Regions from separate parts of the Rothia sp. 11273D007AR genome, predicted to be linked through region 3. Evidence: riboswitches for the same ligand, from Rfam matches in the RefSeq annotation. Region 3 holds a riboswitch; each other region holds the start of a gene.
The links. A riboswitch is a leader RNA that binds a small molecule or an ion and turns the genes downstream of it on or off. The one in region 3 is predicted to bind S-adenosylmethionine.
Positions count from the first base shown of each region.

Region 1: it holds a riboswitch for S-adenosylmethionine, as region 3 does, so the genes downstream of both, ACED88_RS00425 (O-acetylhomoserine aminocarboxypropyltransferase/cysteine synthase family protein) here and ACED88_RS03245 (methionine ABC transporter ATP-binding protein) in region 3, are expected to answer to the same signal.
Region 2: it holds a riboswitch for S-adenosylmethionine, as region 3 does, so the genes downstream of both, ACED88_RS07260 (ABC transporter ATP-binding protein) here and ACED88_RS03245 (methionine ABC transporter ATP-binding protein) in region 3, are expected to answer to the same signal.

Region 1 covers NZ_JBPPWJ010000001.1:91,927-96,160, reverse strand. Annotated here, with positions in the region: gene metX (homoserine O-acetyltransferase MetX) at 1-546, opposite strand, end outside; gene ACED88_RS00425 (O-acetylhomoserine aminocarboxypropyltransferase/cysteine synthase family protein) at 561-1,907, opposite strand; SAM riboswitch class IV at 2,029-2,146, opposite strand; gene ACED88_RS00420 (S9 family peptidase) at 2,285-4,234, shown strand, end outside.
Region 2 covers NZ_JBPPWJ010000010.1:102,847-107,080, reverse strand. Annotated here, with positions in the region: gene ACED88_RS07270 (ABC transporter permease) at 1-747, opposite strand, end outside; gene ACED88_RS07265 (aliphatic sulfonate ABC transporter substrate-binding protein) at 750-1,790, opposite strand; gene ACED88_RS07260 (ABC transporter ATP-binding protein) at 1,799-2,605, opposite strand; SAM riboswitch class I at 2,610-2,703, opposite strand; SAM riboswitch class IV at 2,905-3,005, shown strand; gene ACED88_RS07255 (LLM class flavin-dependent oxidoreductase) at 3,114-4,234, shown strand, end outside.
Region 3 covers NZ_JBPPWJ010000004.1:70,458-74,691, reverse strand. Annotated here, with positions in the region: gene ACED88_RS03255 (substrate-binding domain-containing protein) at 1-586, opposite strand, end outside; gene ACED88_RS03250 (TetR/AcrR family transcriptional regulator) at 817-1,365, shown strand; SAM riboswitch class I at 1,523-1,613, shown strand; gene ACED88_RS03245 (methionine ABC transporter ATP-binding protein) at 1,708-2,520, shown strand; gene ACED88_RS03240 (methionine ABC transporter permease) at 2,513-3,175, shown strand; gene ACED88_RS03235 (LLM class flavin-dependent oxidoreductase) at 3,208-4,234, shown strand, end outside.

The DNA of each region.
Region 1 (4,234 bases), on a different contig from region 3:
GGCCCATTCGGCGGCGCGGGCACCGCCGAGGGAGCCGCCGATGACGTGGTGGAGGGAGGTAACGCCGAGCTGGTCGAGCAGGCGTTTTTCGGCGCGGACGCCGTCGCGGATGGTAACGAGGGGGAAGCGGGAGCCCCAGGGTTTTTGTTCGGGGTCGATACTGGCCGGGGCGGGTGAGGCTGGGCCGGTGGTGCCGTAGCAGCCGCCGAGCATGTTGGGTGAGATGACGAAGTATTTGTCGGTGTCGATCACGCGGCCGGGGCCGACGGCGGTGGGCCACCACCCGGCGGCTTCGGCGTAGGCGCGGTCTTGCTCGCTGGCGTCCGCCCCTACTCGCCCTGCCGAGACGTGGGTGTCACCGGTCAGGGCGTGCAGGATCAGAATGGCGTTGTCGCCCGCCTCGTTGAGGGTTCCCCAGGTTTCGTAGCCGATGGTGACGTCGGGCAGCACTGCCCCTGATTCGAGGGTCAGGTCGCCGACTTTGGCGTAGGTGAGGACGCCGTCGGTACGGTTGGGGGTGGTCTCAGCGGGGCGGGCGGTCGTCATTGGGCTACCTTTCCTTAGCGGATGGCGGTGAAGCCGAGTTCGAGGTCGGCGAGGATGTCGTCGATGTGTTCGATACCTACCGAAAGGCGGATGAAGGCGGGGTTGATGCCGATAGCTTCAAGCTCTTCGGTGGTGGACTGGCTGTGGGTGGTGGACGCCGGGTGTACGGCCAGGGAGCGCACGTCACCGATGTTGACCAGCAGGGAGTGCAGGGAGAGGGAGTCCACGAATTTCTGGGCGGTTTCGGCGTCGGCGTCCTTGAGGGTGAAGCCGAGGACGGCGCCAGCACCCTTGGGCAGGTACTTTTGGGCCAGTTCGTAGTAGGGGGAATCGGGCAGGCCGGAGTAGGTGACCGATTCGACCTGGGGGTGGTCTTTGAGGAACTGGGCGACTTTGAGGGCGTTCTCTACGTGGCGTTCTACGCGCAGGGAGAGGGTTTCAAGGCCGATGGCGATGTTGAAGGCGTTGGTCGGTGAGATGGAGGAGCCGAGGTCGCGCAGGAGGGAGACGCGGGCTTTGAGGATGTAGGAGAGGTTGACTCCGAAGGCACCGTCCGCGCCGAGGTCGCGGGCGTAGACCAGGCCGTGGTAGCTTTCGTCGGGCTGGTTGAAGAGGGGGTACTTGTCGGGGTAGGCGCCGTAGTCGAAGTTACCGGAGTCTACGATGACGCCGCCGACCGAGGTGCCGTGGCCGCCCAGGTATTTGGTGGCTGAGTGGATAACCACGTCAGCGCCGTGCTTGATGGGGTTGAGCAGGTAGGGGGTGGCAATGGTGTTATCAACGATGAGGGGCACACCGACCTCGTGGGCTACACCCGAGATAGCCTCGATGTCGAGTACGTCGCCGCGGGGGTTGGGCAGGGTTTCTGCGTAGAAGGCCTTGGTGTTCTCGCGGGCTGCTGCTCGCCAGGACTCGGGGTCAGCAGGATCGTCAACGAAGGTGGTTTCGATACCGAGGTTCTTGAGGGTGTACTTGAGCAGGTTGAAACTGCCGCCGTAAAGGGAGGGGGAGGCAACGATGTGGTCCCCGGCACCGGCGATATTCAGGATTGCGAAGGTGGACGCTGCCTGGCCGCTGGCCAGCAGCAGGGCGCCGACGCCGCCTTCGAGGGCAGCGATACGGTTTTCAACGGCTTCCTGGGTGGGGTTGTTGATGCGGGAGTAGATGGGGCCCAGCTCTGAGAGGGCGAAGCGACCTGCTGCCTGGGCGGAGTCCTTGAAGACAAAGGACGTGGTCTGGTAGATGGGTAGGGCACGGGCGCCGGTTGCCGCGTCGGGTTCCTGGCCTGCGTGAATCTGCTGGGTTTCGAACTTCCAGCCGGTGGGATTGGAGGGGGTGGGAACGGTGTTCTCGGTGGTCATGCGGTTACTCCTAGGGAGGTCGTTGTTTCAGTGTTCAGTTGAAACGGGCCGCATGCCGTATCTTCCGCCCGGGTAAGGAGGAAAAGAATCTGATGCCCTCGCAGAAGATAGAGGCACATCGGTCCCGCGCTTGCGTACCTGGTTCTCGGTGGGTACGCCCGGTCATCACCCAGGGCACCCCACCGCGAGTGGAGGGTTGCCGACCAGCTAGCTGGGGCTTAGCGCTGGTTCTCTTGACCTGTCTCTAGTCTGGCTGGCTCACCCGGGGACCGTCAAGAAAGGGCTCTAAAGTTTCAGCATGTGTCCTTGTATTGCGTACGTTACGTTCTATGAGCGTCATTTAGAATGGTGGGAAGCGAGTTTTTACGAAAGGGCTGATGATGTCTCTGACTCCTCCTCTTGCCAAGCGTGTACCCGTTGAGCGCACCCATCACGGTGATACTTTTGTTGATCACTATGAGTGGTTGCGCGATAAGGAAAGCGCCGAGGTTCTAGAGTATCTACGCGCTGAGAACGCCTTTACCGAGGCGGTCACAGAAGACCAGCAGCCCCTTCGGGACGCTATTTTTGAAGAGATTAAGGGGCGCACCCAGCTCACCGATATGTCGGTGCCCTCGCGCCGCGGGGCCTGGTGGTACTTTAACCGCACGGTTGCCGGTGAGCAGTACCCGGTCATGTGCCGCGTCCCCGCCCTCACAGAGGGCAGCGTTGAAGAGCGCTACCAGCCGCCGGTCGTCCGCCCCGGTGAGCCGCTTGACGGCGAGCAGGTCGTATTGGACTGCAACGAGTTTGCCCGCGACATGGCCTTTTTCTCCCTGGGTTCCTTCCAGGTCACTCGCGACGGCTCCCTGCTGACCTTCGGTGTTGATGACTCGGGCGACGAGCGCTACACCCAGTACTTCAAGAACCTCGATACCGGTGAGATTCTGGAGGAAAAGATTGAGGACGTCTTCGCTGGTGCTTTCTTTGCCTCCGGCGCTAAGCACCTGATCTACTCGGTAGCCGATGAGTCCTGGCGCCCCTATGAGGTGCGTGCCCACGCTATCGGCACCAGTGCGTCTGAAGATTTTGCCCTCTACCGCGAGGACGACAACGGGCTCTGGCTGGGAGCCGGGATGTCGTCCTCCCGAACCCACGTGGTCATTACCTCTTCAAACTCCGAGTATTCAGAGACCCGCATTATTAACATCCACGAGCTGGGCCAGCTAGAGCCCACGCTCATCATGAAGCGGGACGCCGGCATCGAGTACTCCACCGACGTTATCGATGTGGAGGGCACCGGCTACCTGGTCATCGGCCACAACCACGAGGCCCCCAACGGCGAAATCGTGCTGGCTCCCCTGCGGGAAGAGTACGTACCCTTTGCCGACTTCAAGGCCAGCTGGATTCCCCTGGTGCCCCACCGCACGGACGTCCGCCTAGAGGGTTTCAAGTTCTCCCGCAACCATCTGGTCCTGATGGCCCGTGAGAACACCACCGTCAAGGTGTTTGTGGCCCCGCGTACCGCGCTCGCGGAGCAGGTGGCTTCTGCCCACCCCCAGGGCATTGACCTCTATGAGCCCGGCGGCTTCACCGAAGAGCTCTACACGTCAGCCTTCTCCGGTGTGAACATCATGTCTCCGGTTATCCGCCTGAACTACACCTCCTACCTCACCCCCAGCAGCGTCTACGACTACTTCCCCGATACCGACGACCTCGTGCTGCGCCGCCGCACCCCCGTCATCGGCTACGAGCCCGAGAACTACACCGCCTACCGCATGTGGGCACCGGCAGCGGACGGAGCCATGATTCCGCTCTCCGTCATGCACCGCGCCGACCTCGATAAGGCCCAGGAAAACCCCCTGATTCAGTACGGCTACGGGTCCTATGAGTCCTCCATGGACCCCTACTTCTCCACCGCCCGCCTCAGCGTGCTGGACCGCGGCGTCATCTTCGTCGTCGCCCACATCCGCGGGGGCGGCGAAATGGGCCGTGCCTGGTACACCGAGGGCAAGAAGCTGGCCAAGAAAAACACCTTCACCGACTTCATCGACGCCACCGACTTCCTGGCCTCCCAGGCCTGGGTGGACGCTGCCCGTATCGGCATCATGGGTGGATCAGCCGGCGGCCTGCTCATGGGCGCCGTCGTCAACATGGCTCCCGAAAAATACGCAGCCTGCCTGGCCCAGGTCCCCTTCGTAGACGCCCTCACCACCATTCTCGACCCCAACCTGCCGCTCTCAGCCCTGGAATGGGAAGAATGGGGCAACCCCATCACCGATAAGGAGGTCTACGACTACATGAAGTCCTACACCCCCTACGAAAACATCCGCCCCGTCAAGTACCCG
Region 2 (4,234 bases), on a different contig from region 3:
GCGGCCGTTGTTCTGGGAGTCGGTGAGCAGGAAGCCCAGCCCCATCGAAGCACCGAGCAGTTCGGCGGCGACCAGGAAGAGCCAGGCCTGCGCCAGGGCCAGCCTCAGACCCGAGACCACAGCGGGCAGAACGGCAGGTAGCTGCACGGTGGTAAAGAGGTTGATGCCGCGGACGCCGAAGGTGCGGGCCGCTTCAACCAGCTTGGGATCCACGTGGGCTAGGGCCGCCGAGACGGTGGTGTAGACGGGGAAGAAAGCGCCGATAGCGATGAGGGTGACCTTGGAGTTTTCACCGATGCCGATCCAGAGCAGCAGCAGCGGCACCCAGGCCAGCGACGGTACAGCGCGTAGGGCGCCGATGGTGGGGGCGGCGAGCACCTGGGCCCAGCGGGAGAGCCCTACCCAGGCTCCGAGCACCAGCCCCAGGATGGCACCGATGCTGAAGCCCAGTACCACGCGCTGGGTTGAGATAGCGACGTGCAGGCCGAGCTGCCCTCGTCCTGCTAAATCAAGGGCAGCGGCAACCACCTTCGAAGGGGCAGGGAGCTGCACCGCGCTAAAGACTCCGGCGGTGCTCAGGTACTGCCAGAGCGCCAGCAGAACCAGGGGAAGCAGGGCGCCGAGCCAGGGTGCCCAGCGGCGGGTGAGCAGGGGGCGGCGGGGTACCTTCGCGGACGCCGGTGTTTCGGTGCGCGCCAGGCGGCGGTGGGTCGCCGGTTGGGTGGTGAGATCAGAGGTAACTGACATGACTACTCAGCCACCAGGGTTGAAATGCGGGCGGGGTCGGCCTTCTGGGCAAAGGTGTCGTTGACGATACTGCCCAGGGCGGTGTCTACTTCGCCCTGTGAGGCAACGTCGCCGGATTCAACCAGGTAGGGGCCGACCTTCTCCAGCACGGCGAGCTGCTTGTCGCCGGGCACGTTGTCGATATCCAGGTAGGTGCGGCCCCAGACGACCTGGGCGGTTTCAAGCTCAATTCCGGAGCCGTCTGCCAGGATCTGCACGGCCTCTTCTTCGTTGGCGAGTGCCCAGTCGCGGGCGTATTCGTAGACGTCAACGATGGTCTGGGCGGCTTCGGGGTCGCTCTCGATGAAGTCCTCGGTGGCGTTCAGGAAGCCGTAGGTGTTGAAGTCGACGTTGCGGTAGAAGAGGGTGTTGCCGTCCTCAATTTCGGCGCTGGCCATGATGGGGTCAAGACCGCTCCAGGCATCTACGGTGCCCTGGTTGAGGGCGGTGCGGCCGTCGGCGTGCTGTAGCTGCTCGATGGTGACTTCATCGGGTGACACACCTGCTTCTTCAAGAGCCTGGAGCAGGAAGAAGTAGGGGTCGGTGCCCTTGGTGACGGCTACCTTTTTATCGGCCAGGTCTTTCACCGATGAGATACCGGTGTCGGTGCGGGTTACCAGAGCTGACCACTCGGGCTGGGAGTAGAGGTCAATCACCTGAATGGGTGAGCCGTTAGAGCGAGCCAGTAGGGCAGCTGAGCCCGCGGTGGAACCCACGTCAATCGCACCGGAGCGCAGGGCCTCATTAGCCTTGTTCGAACCGGCTGACTGTACCCACTCGACATCCTTACCCTGCTCCTGCAGGGCGGTCTCTAGCCAACCCTTTTCCTTGATAATCAGGGAGAGCGGGTTGTAGGTGGCGTAGTCGATGGTGACGGTGGTGTCGCCCGCTGCTGCAGAAGTATCGGCGGTAGAAGCGTTTTCCCCTGCCAGACACCCGGTCAGTAGTAGGGTGCCGGTTGCGAGCAGGGCAGAGGTGGTGGTGAGACGAGAAATGAGTGACATGTGTATTCCTAGTGTTCTTCAACGCCGAGTTCGGCCAAAAGTTCTTTGCGCAGGGACGAGAGCGCGGGGTTGCCGCGGTCGCGCGGGCGGTGATCGGGCACCTCCACGATGCGGGCAATCGTCGCGGGCGCAGCGGGGTCCGGCTTACCCAGCACAATCACCCGGTCTGAGAGGTAGAGGGCTTCTTCCACGTCGTGGGTGACCAGCAGGACGGTGGCCGGGTCGTGGGCATGAATATCGAGCAGCAGATCCTGCATGTTAATGCGGGTGAGGGCATCAAGGGCGCCGAAGGGCTCATCCAGCAGCAGGACGCCGGGGTTCCGCGCCAGCGCCCGGGCCAGGGAGGCGCGCTGAGCCATGCCACCGGAAATCTCACGGGGGCGGTGCTGGGCGTAGTCTGCCAGCCCCACGACGTCCAGAAGGCGGGCAACCTGCTCGCGGGCAACGTCCTTGGGGGTACCCTTGGGCAGACCCAGCGCCACGTTCTTTTCAACGGTGCGCCAGGGCAGCAGGCGCGGCTCCTGGAAACCAATAGCCACACGGGAATCGAGACCCCGTACCGGGCTGCCGTCAATCGTGACGGTACCGGCGGTCGCTGCCCCCAGGCCGGCAGCAGCCCGCAAGAGGGTCGACTTGCCGCAGCCCGAGGAACCAATAATCGAAATAATCTCACCGGGGTAGGCGGTAAAAGAAACGTTTTCAAGGACGGTGCGGGTCTCCCCGCGCTCGCCGATGAAGGTCTTGCCGACGGCATTGAAGTCGATTTCGCAGGCTGTGAGGGTGGTGGGGGTGCGTTCTAGCGTGGGTGCGCTCATGCTTTCTCCATCGTCTCTTGGCGTTAGCACCGACCCCTGGTGGAGGGAGGTTGCTGCGACGTCGTTGAGCCAAGTCTCTCGGTCGCTCTGGATGGTTAACGCTTTCAACGCTAGGGGCGTTTGTTGGAACCGGGCAAGAGTATGACGCGGTATTTCGCCTGGTTACGAGTGTGACGCAGTGGGTGAAACTGACCGGAACTCGCAGGTGAGCGTAACACTGCTCAACACGTGCCACAATGTGAAACGTAGCCTCAGATGCTTGCCTCTTGGCGGGCTGTGAGGGCTACACTAAATCTCAAGATCAAGAGTCCCAACGTCAAGCTCTGGCTAGTTGGGCGGCAACCCTCTCCCGTAGCGGGGTGCCCCAGATGAGGATCAGGCAGTAATGCAAGTACGGCGCACCCAGGCGCCACCTTCGCGAAGGCTCGGCGCCTTTTCCTTTGGGTAAGGACGCCGGCGGCAGCACGGGCGCGGAGGGCCAAGCACCACCTGTGAAAGGGCCCGGTTCATGACCGAGAAGAAGCGCATCGTCGTCAACGCCTTCGATATGACCACTACCAGCCACCAGAGCTTTGGCCTGTGGCGTCACCCCCGTAACCGTGCGGATGAGTACAACACCATTAAGTACTGGACCGACCTGGCCAAGGTCTGCGAGAAGGGTCTGTTTGACGCTGTCTTTATCGCTGACGTGGTGGGTGTCTACGATGTCTACAAGGATTCAGTAGCTCCCGTGCTGAAGGACGGCGCCCAGGTTCCTGTGGGTGACCCCTTCCTGCAGATTTCTGCTATGGCCGCTGTCACCGAGCACCTGGGCTTTGGCGTGACCGCCGCTGTGACCTACAACCAGCCCTACACTCTGGCCCGTTCCTACTCCACCCTGGATCACCTGACCGGTGGTCGCGTGGGCTTCAATGTGGTGACCTCCTACCTTCAGTCTGCTGCTGAGAACCAGGGTCTGCCCGGTCAGATTGACCACGATGAGCGGTACGAGATTGCCGAAGAGTTCCTCGACGTCTGCTACAAGCTGTGGGAAGGCTCTTGGGAGGACGGCTCTGTGCCCCGCGACCGTGAAAACGGTGTCTTTGCTGACCCCTCTAAGGTTCACCCCATCCTGCACAAGGGCAAGTACTTCCAGGTGCCCGGCATCGCCCTGACCGAGCCTTCACCCCAGCGCACCCCCGTGATTTTCCAGGCCGGTGCGTCCTCCCGCGGTCAGGCTTTCTCGGGCCAGCACGCCGAGGCTATCTTCATTACCGCCCTGCGCCCCCACCTGACCAAGGTGCTGACCGAGCGTATCCGTTCTGAGGCTGAGAAGGCCGGCCGCAAGCGCGATGACGTGAAGATTCTGGCTATGCTCTCCGTCGTTGTGGACGAGACCGATGAGAAGGCTCAGGCCAAGTACGCTGAGTACCTCAAGTACCAGAACGTTGAGGCGTCCCAGGGCATCATCGGCGGCTGGAGCGGCCTTGACCTGGATCAGTTCGATGAGGACGAGGCCCTCAAGTACGTTGAGACCGAGTCGATTCAGTCCTTCCTGACCCCCTTCACCCTGCAGGATAAGGAGAAGGAGTGGACCCGCAAGGACATCGCCGAGCACTGCGCCACCGGTGGTATGGGTGCGGTTCTGGT
Region 3 (4,234 bases):
CTGACGCCTCAGAGATACCCCCGAGCAGGGCCGCGAAAGCGCCGGAGTCCTCCTTGGGGTCACCCATGCTGACGGTGTTTTCAGCCTTGAGGGCTTCGAGCCAGGTGCCGTAGCTGGTGTTATCTTCTGACACGATGACGCCCGGGGTCTGGGCAAGGGACTCCGCAAGGGGAGTCAGACCGGTATTAGCTTCGCTCATGGCCAGCTCAGCGCGGGTGGTGGAGTCAGGAATCCAGAGGTTGGTGGTTGCTGTGCCGCTGGTTGACTCGGTGAGTACATCGCTGGCGGTCTTATTGGTGGTGATGTCGAGGGTGATACAGGTGTCCTCGTCCACGGGCATAGCCTTCAGCGCTGCTGCCATAGGTTCGGTGGTGGCCACGGTGACAGCCTGGGTGGTTGAGCAGGCAGCCGGAACGGTCTGGCCGCTGGTCGTTGACTGTTCCCTATCAGAGGTGATGTTGGTGTAGGCGATAGCGCCGCCGCAGAGCAAAATCACGGCTGCAGCGCCGGTTGCAATCCACTTGCGGCTATTCTTCTTCTGCTTCTCAATACGCTCTTGACGGCGCGATTTGGCGGTGTTCACCATGGGGTGGGTGCCTCTTCCCTAATGCTGTGCGGTGGGGTGTGCGAGCGGGGGTCCCTCAGCAGGTGCGACTGATGAGGCACTCGCATGCGCGGCTAACTACTGCTGGGTAGCGCCGCTGGTTCGCCCTTTAGTGTAGCAAGAAAGGGGTGTTGGTGACGGGGTTTATAGGACGGTGGCGGCGGGCTGCTGTGCTTTAAAATGGGAGGGTGCCGAAAGTCAGTGAAGAGTATATGCGTTCCCGTCGTGCCGAGCTTGTTGCGGCTGCCCGCGCTGTGTTTATGCAGAAGGGGTATCAGCAGGCGTCGATGAGCGAGGTGATTGCGGCCTCGGGCTTATCTGCCGGGGCGATTTATAACCACTTTTCGGGGAAAACCGAGATTATGGCTGCGGCTGCCCGGGTAGACCTCTCTCAGTTTGAGGCGCGCAGCGATGAGCTGCCCTGGGAGTTTGTGGAGCGCTGTCTGGTGACCCTGCGGGACGACGAGCAGCTCACGCGTTTTTTGGCGATCACCTGGGGTGAGGCCGTGACGGTACCTGAGGTCGCTGAGGTCGTGGATGAACAGCTGGGCCTCTTGCGCTCCCGCGTGGTAGCGAGCTACCGGGCCTGGGCTGAGACCGAACTCGATTTTTCCCCCTCGGAGCTAGAAACCTGGTTACAGATGCTGGGCTCGGCGGTGCTGTCTGTGCTGACCGGCTTTGTGGTGCAGGCCAGCACCGTGCGCGACTTTGACGCCGAAAGCTACTTCGAATTTGCCCGCACCATTTTGCGGCAGGCCTAGCCTCCCTTTTTCCTGCGCGGACGCCGGTGAGCTGCTCACCGGCGTCCGTTTGTCTTTGTTGTTGCATAAGGCGTCATAAAAAGTAAGACAGGACATATTAGGTCGCACAAGGTTAAAAAGTTGGTACAGCTTTCGCCTAACCCATAGGCTAGCAACATCACCATCAAGAGCGACCGAGAGATCTGGCTCGAAGACGTCGCAGCAACCAGCCCTACCGGGCACGGTGCTACCGCCAGAACCGATGGGTTCTCCGTTTCTCTCTGAAATACACCCACCCCTGATGCTATTCAGTGAGGCGGGATCCCCCTCGCAATACTGCACTAAGTCATTGCAAGGAGACATATGATTTCATTACGGGATATTAGCGTGGAATATACCCGCGGGTCTGAAACGGTTCGAGCCGTTGACCGCGTCAACCTTGAGATAGCCCCCGGGTCTATTCAGGGCATCGTAGGGTTCTCTGGCGCGGGTAAATCTACCCTGCTACGCACCATCAACCTACTTGAACGCCCCACCAGCGGCACTGTAACGGTCAACGGTCAAAATCTCACCGATCTATCGGCCTCACAACTACGCCAGACCCGCCACAACATCGGTATGATTTTTCAGCATTTCAACCTGGTCGCTAACCTCACCGCCGTGAAAAACGTAGAGCTCTCTCTTAAGTTCGCAGGTATCCCACCGCGAGAACGGCGAGCGCGGGCACTGGAAGCTCTCAACATCGTTGATTTAGCCGATAAGGCTGACGCGTATCCAGGTCAGTTATCTGGCGGCCAGAAGCAACGCGTTGCTATTGCCAGAGCGCTAGCAACAAAGCCAAGCGTCCTCCTCTGCGACGAGCCTACGAGCGCCGTTGACCCGCGCACCACAACCTCTATCCTCCAGTACCTACGCACGATTAATGCTGAGTTGGGCATAACCACCGTAATTGTCACCCACGAAATGAACGTCATCAGGGCTCTAGCCCATAACGTGGCTGTACTTGAAAATGGCCAGCTGGTAGAACGCTTTGACCTTTCCCGTCTTCTAGATCCAGCCTTCACCCCCACCAGTGAAATCGGGCGACTGCTACAAAACGACGACATCGTGCTTACAGACCCGACCTCACGTGTGCCCCCAGCGAACGCCCTTCTACAGGAGCTAACCCATGTTTGAGCGAATTATCGAAGTTTCACCCGAAATCTGGCTAGCCCTGGGGCAAACACTCATTATGTTGTTGGTGGCTATTCCCCTGGCAGTCCTCTTCGGAACCCCTCTGGGAATCTTGCTCTACCTCATTGGTCCCAAGGGACTGCACCACAAGCCCATCCTCCACAAGGTTCTTGACACAGCCGTCAACATCGTGAGGTCCTTCCCTTTCCTCATTCTTCTTATTGCAATCATCCCGTTCACCCGTCTACTGGTAGGCACCAGCCTCGGTACCGCCGCAGTCTGTGTACCTCTTACCATCAACGCTATTCCCTACTTTGCCCGCTTTGTCGAACAGAATCTCACCCAGCTAGGTGACGGAACCGTTGAAGCGGCTCTTGCCATGGGCGCAAAAGCTCGACACATCATTACCGACGTCCTCCTTGTAGACGCCCGCCCTGCCCTGGTCACATCAATCACCATTATGACCGTCAGCTTTATCTCATACTCAGCTATGGCAGGCCTGGTAGGCGGGGGAGGCATCGGCGACTTCGCGATTCGCTACGGCTACTACCGCTACGAAACACCGCTCATGATTGTCGCCATCCTGCTCATGATTGCCCTCGTCTCTCTCGTACAGTTCAGCGGTTCTCGCCTATCTCGAGCCCTCGACAAGCGCTAAAAATAAATTTTTCACAGTCCAAGGGGACACCTATGTCAAAAACACACACCCCCAACCGTAAACGCCTGCTCTTGAGTGCTTTCGTTATGAATACTGGAAGCCACATCAGAGGTGGTCTCTGGCGACACCCCGAAGCCGAACAGCACCGATTCAACGAACTTGCTCTATGGCAAGATTTAGCCCGCCAGCTCGAAACAGCAAAGTTCGATGCCCTCTTCTTAGCTGACGTTGTAGGCGTCTACGGCGATTACGGCGGAAATAGCGACGCACTGATCCAAAAGGGACTGCAGATACCGTCAAACGATCCGCTCGTTCTAGCGTCTGCGCTTGCCGCTACTACGGAGCACCTGGGTCTTGCTATAACCTCATCCACCATCCAGGCCCACCCCTTCACCTTCGCGCGTCAGCTCTCGACGTTGGATCATCTGAGCGGGGGCCGAGTAGCCTGGAATATCGTTACCAGTGCCCTCGAAAATGCCCACCGTAACTTTGGGGCAGAAACAATCCCTGAACACGATAGCCGCTATGACGAAGCTGAAGAATACCTAGATGTGGTGTATAAGCTGTGGGAAGGGTCTTGGTCGCACAACGCCCTGAAACTAGATAAAGAATCTGGGATTTTTGCTGACCCAACTGGAGTGAGGCCTATCAACCACAGAGGCAAGCGATACTCTGTCGATGGACCTCATCTAGTAGCTCCTAGCCCGCAGCGTACTCCTTTCCTTTTCCAAGCAGGCAGCTCCCCTCGAGGTACTCGCTTCGCTGCCCGCCATGCTGAGGCTACCTTCATTTTTGCCCCTAACCCGGCTCACGCTGCTAAGGTTTCAAGCCGGTTAGAGACGGCAGCTGCTGAAGTAGGACGGAAGCGGGAGGACATCAAACTCTTTGCTGGTCTGTCCTTTACCGTGGGCTCTACTGAGGAAGAAGCTCACCGAATTTATGAGCAGGAGAAAGAATACCTGGATCTTGAGGCAATCATTGCCCACATCGGAGGTAGTTTAGGGGTCGATTTCGGTGGAGTTCCCCTAGACACACCGCTGGGTGAGATCCGTACTGAGG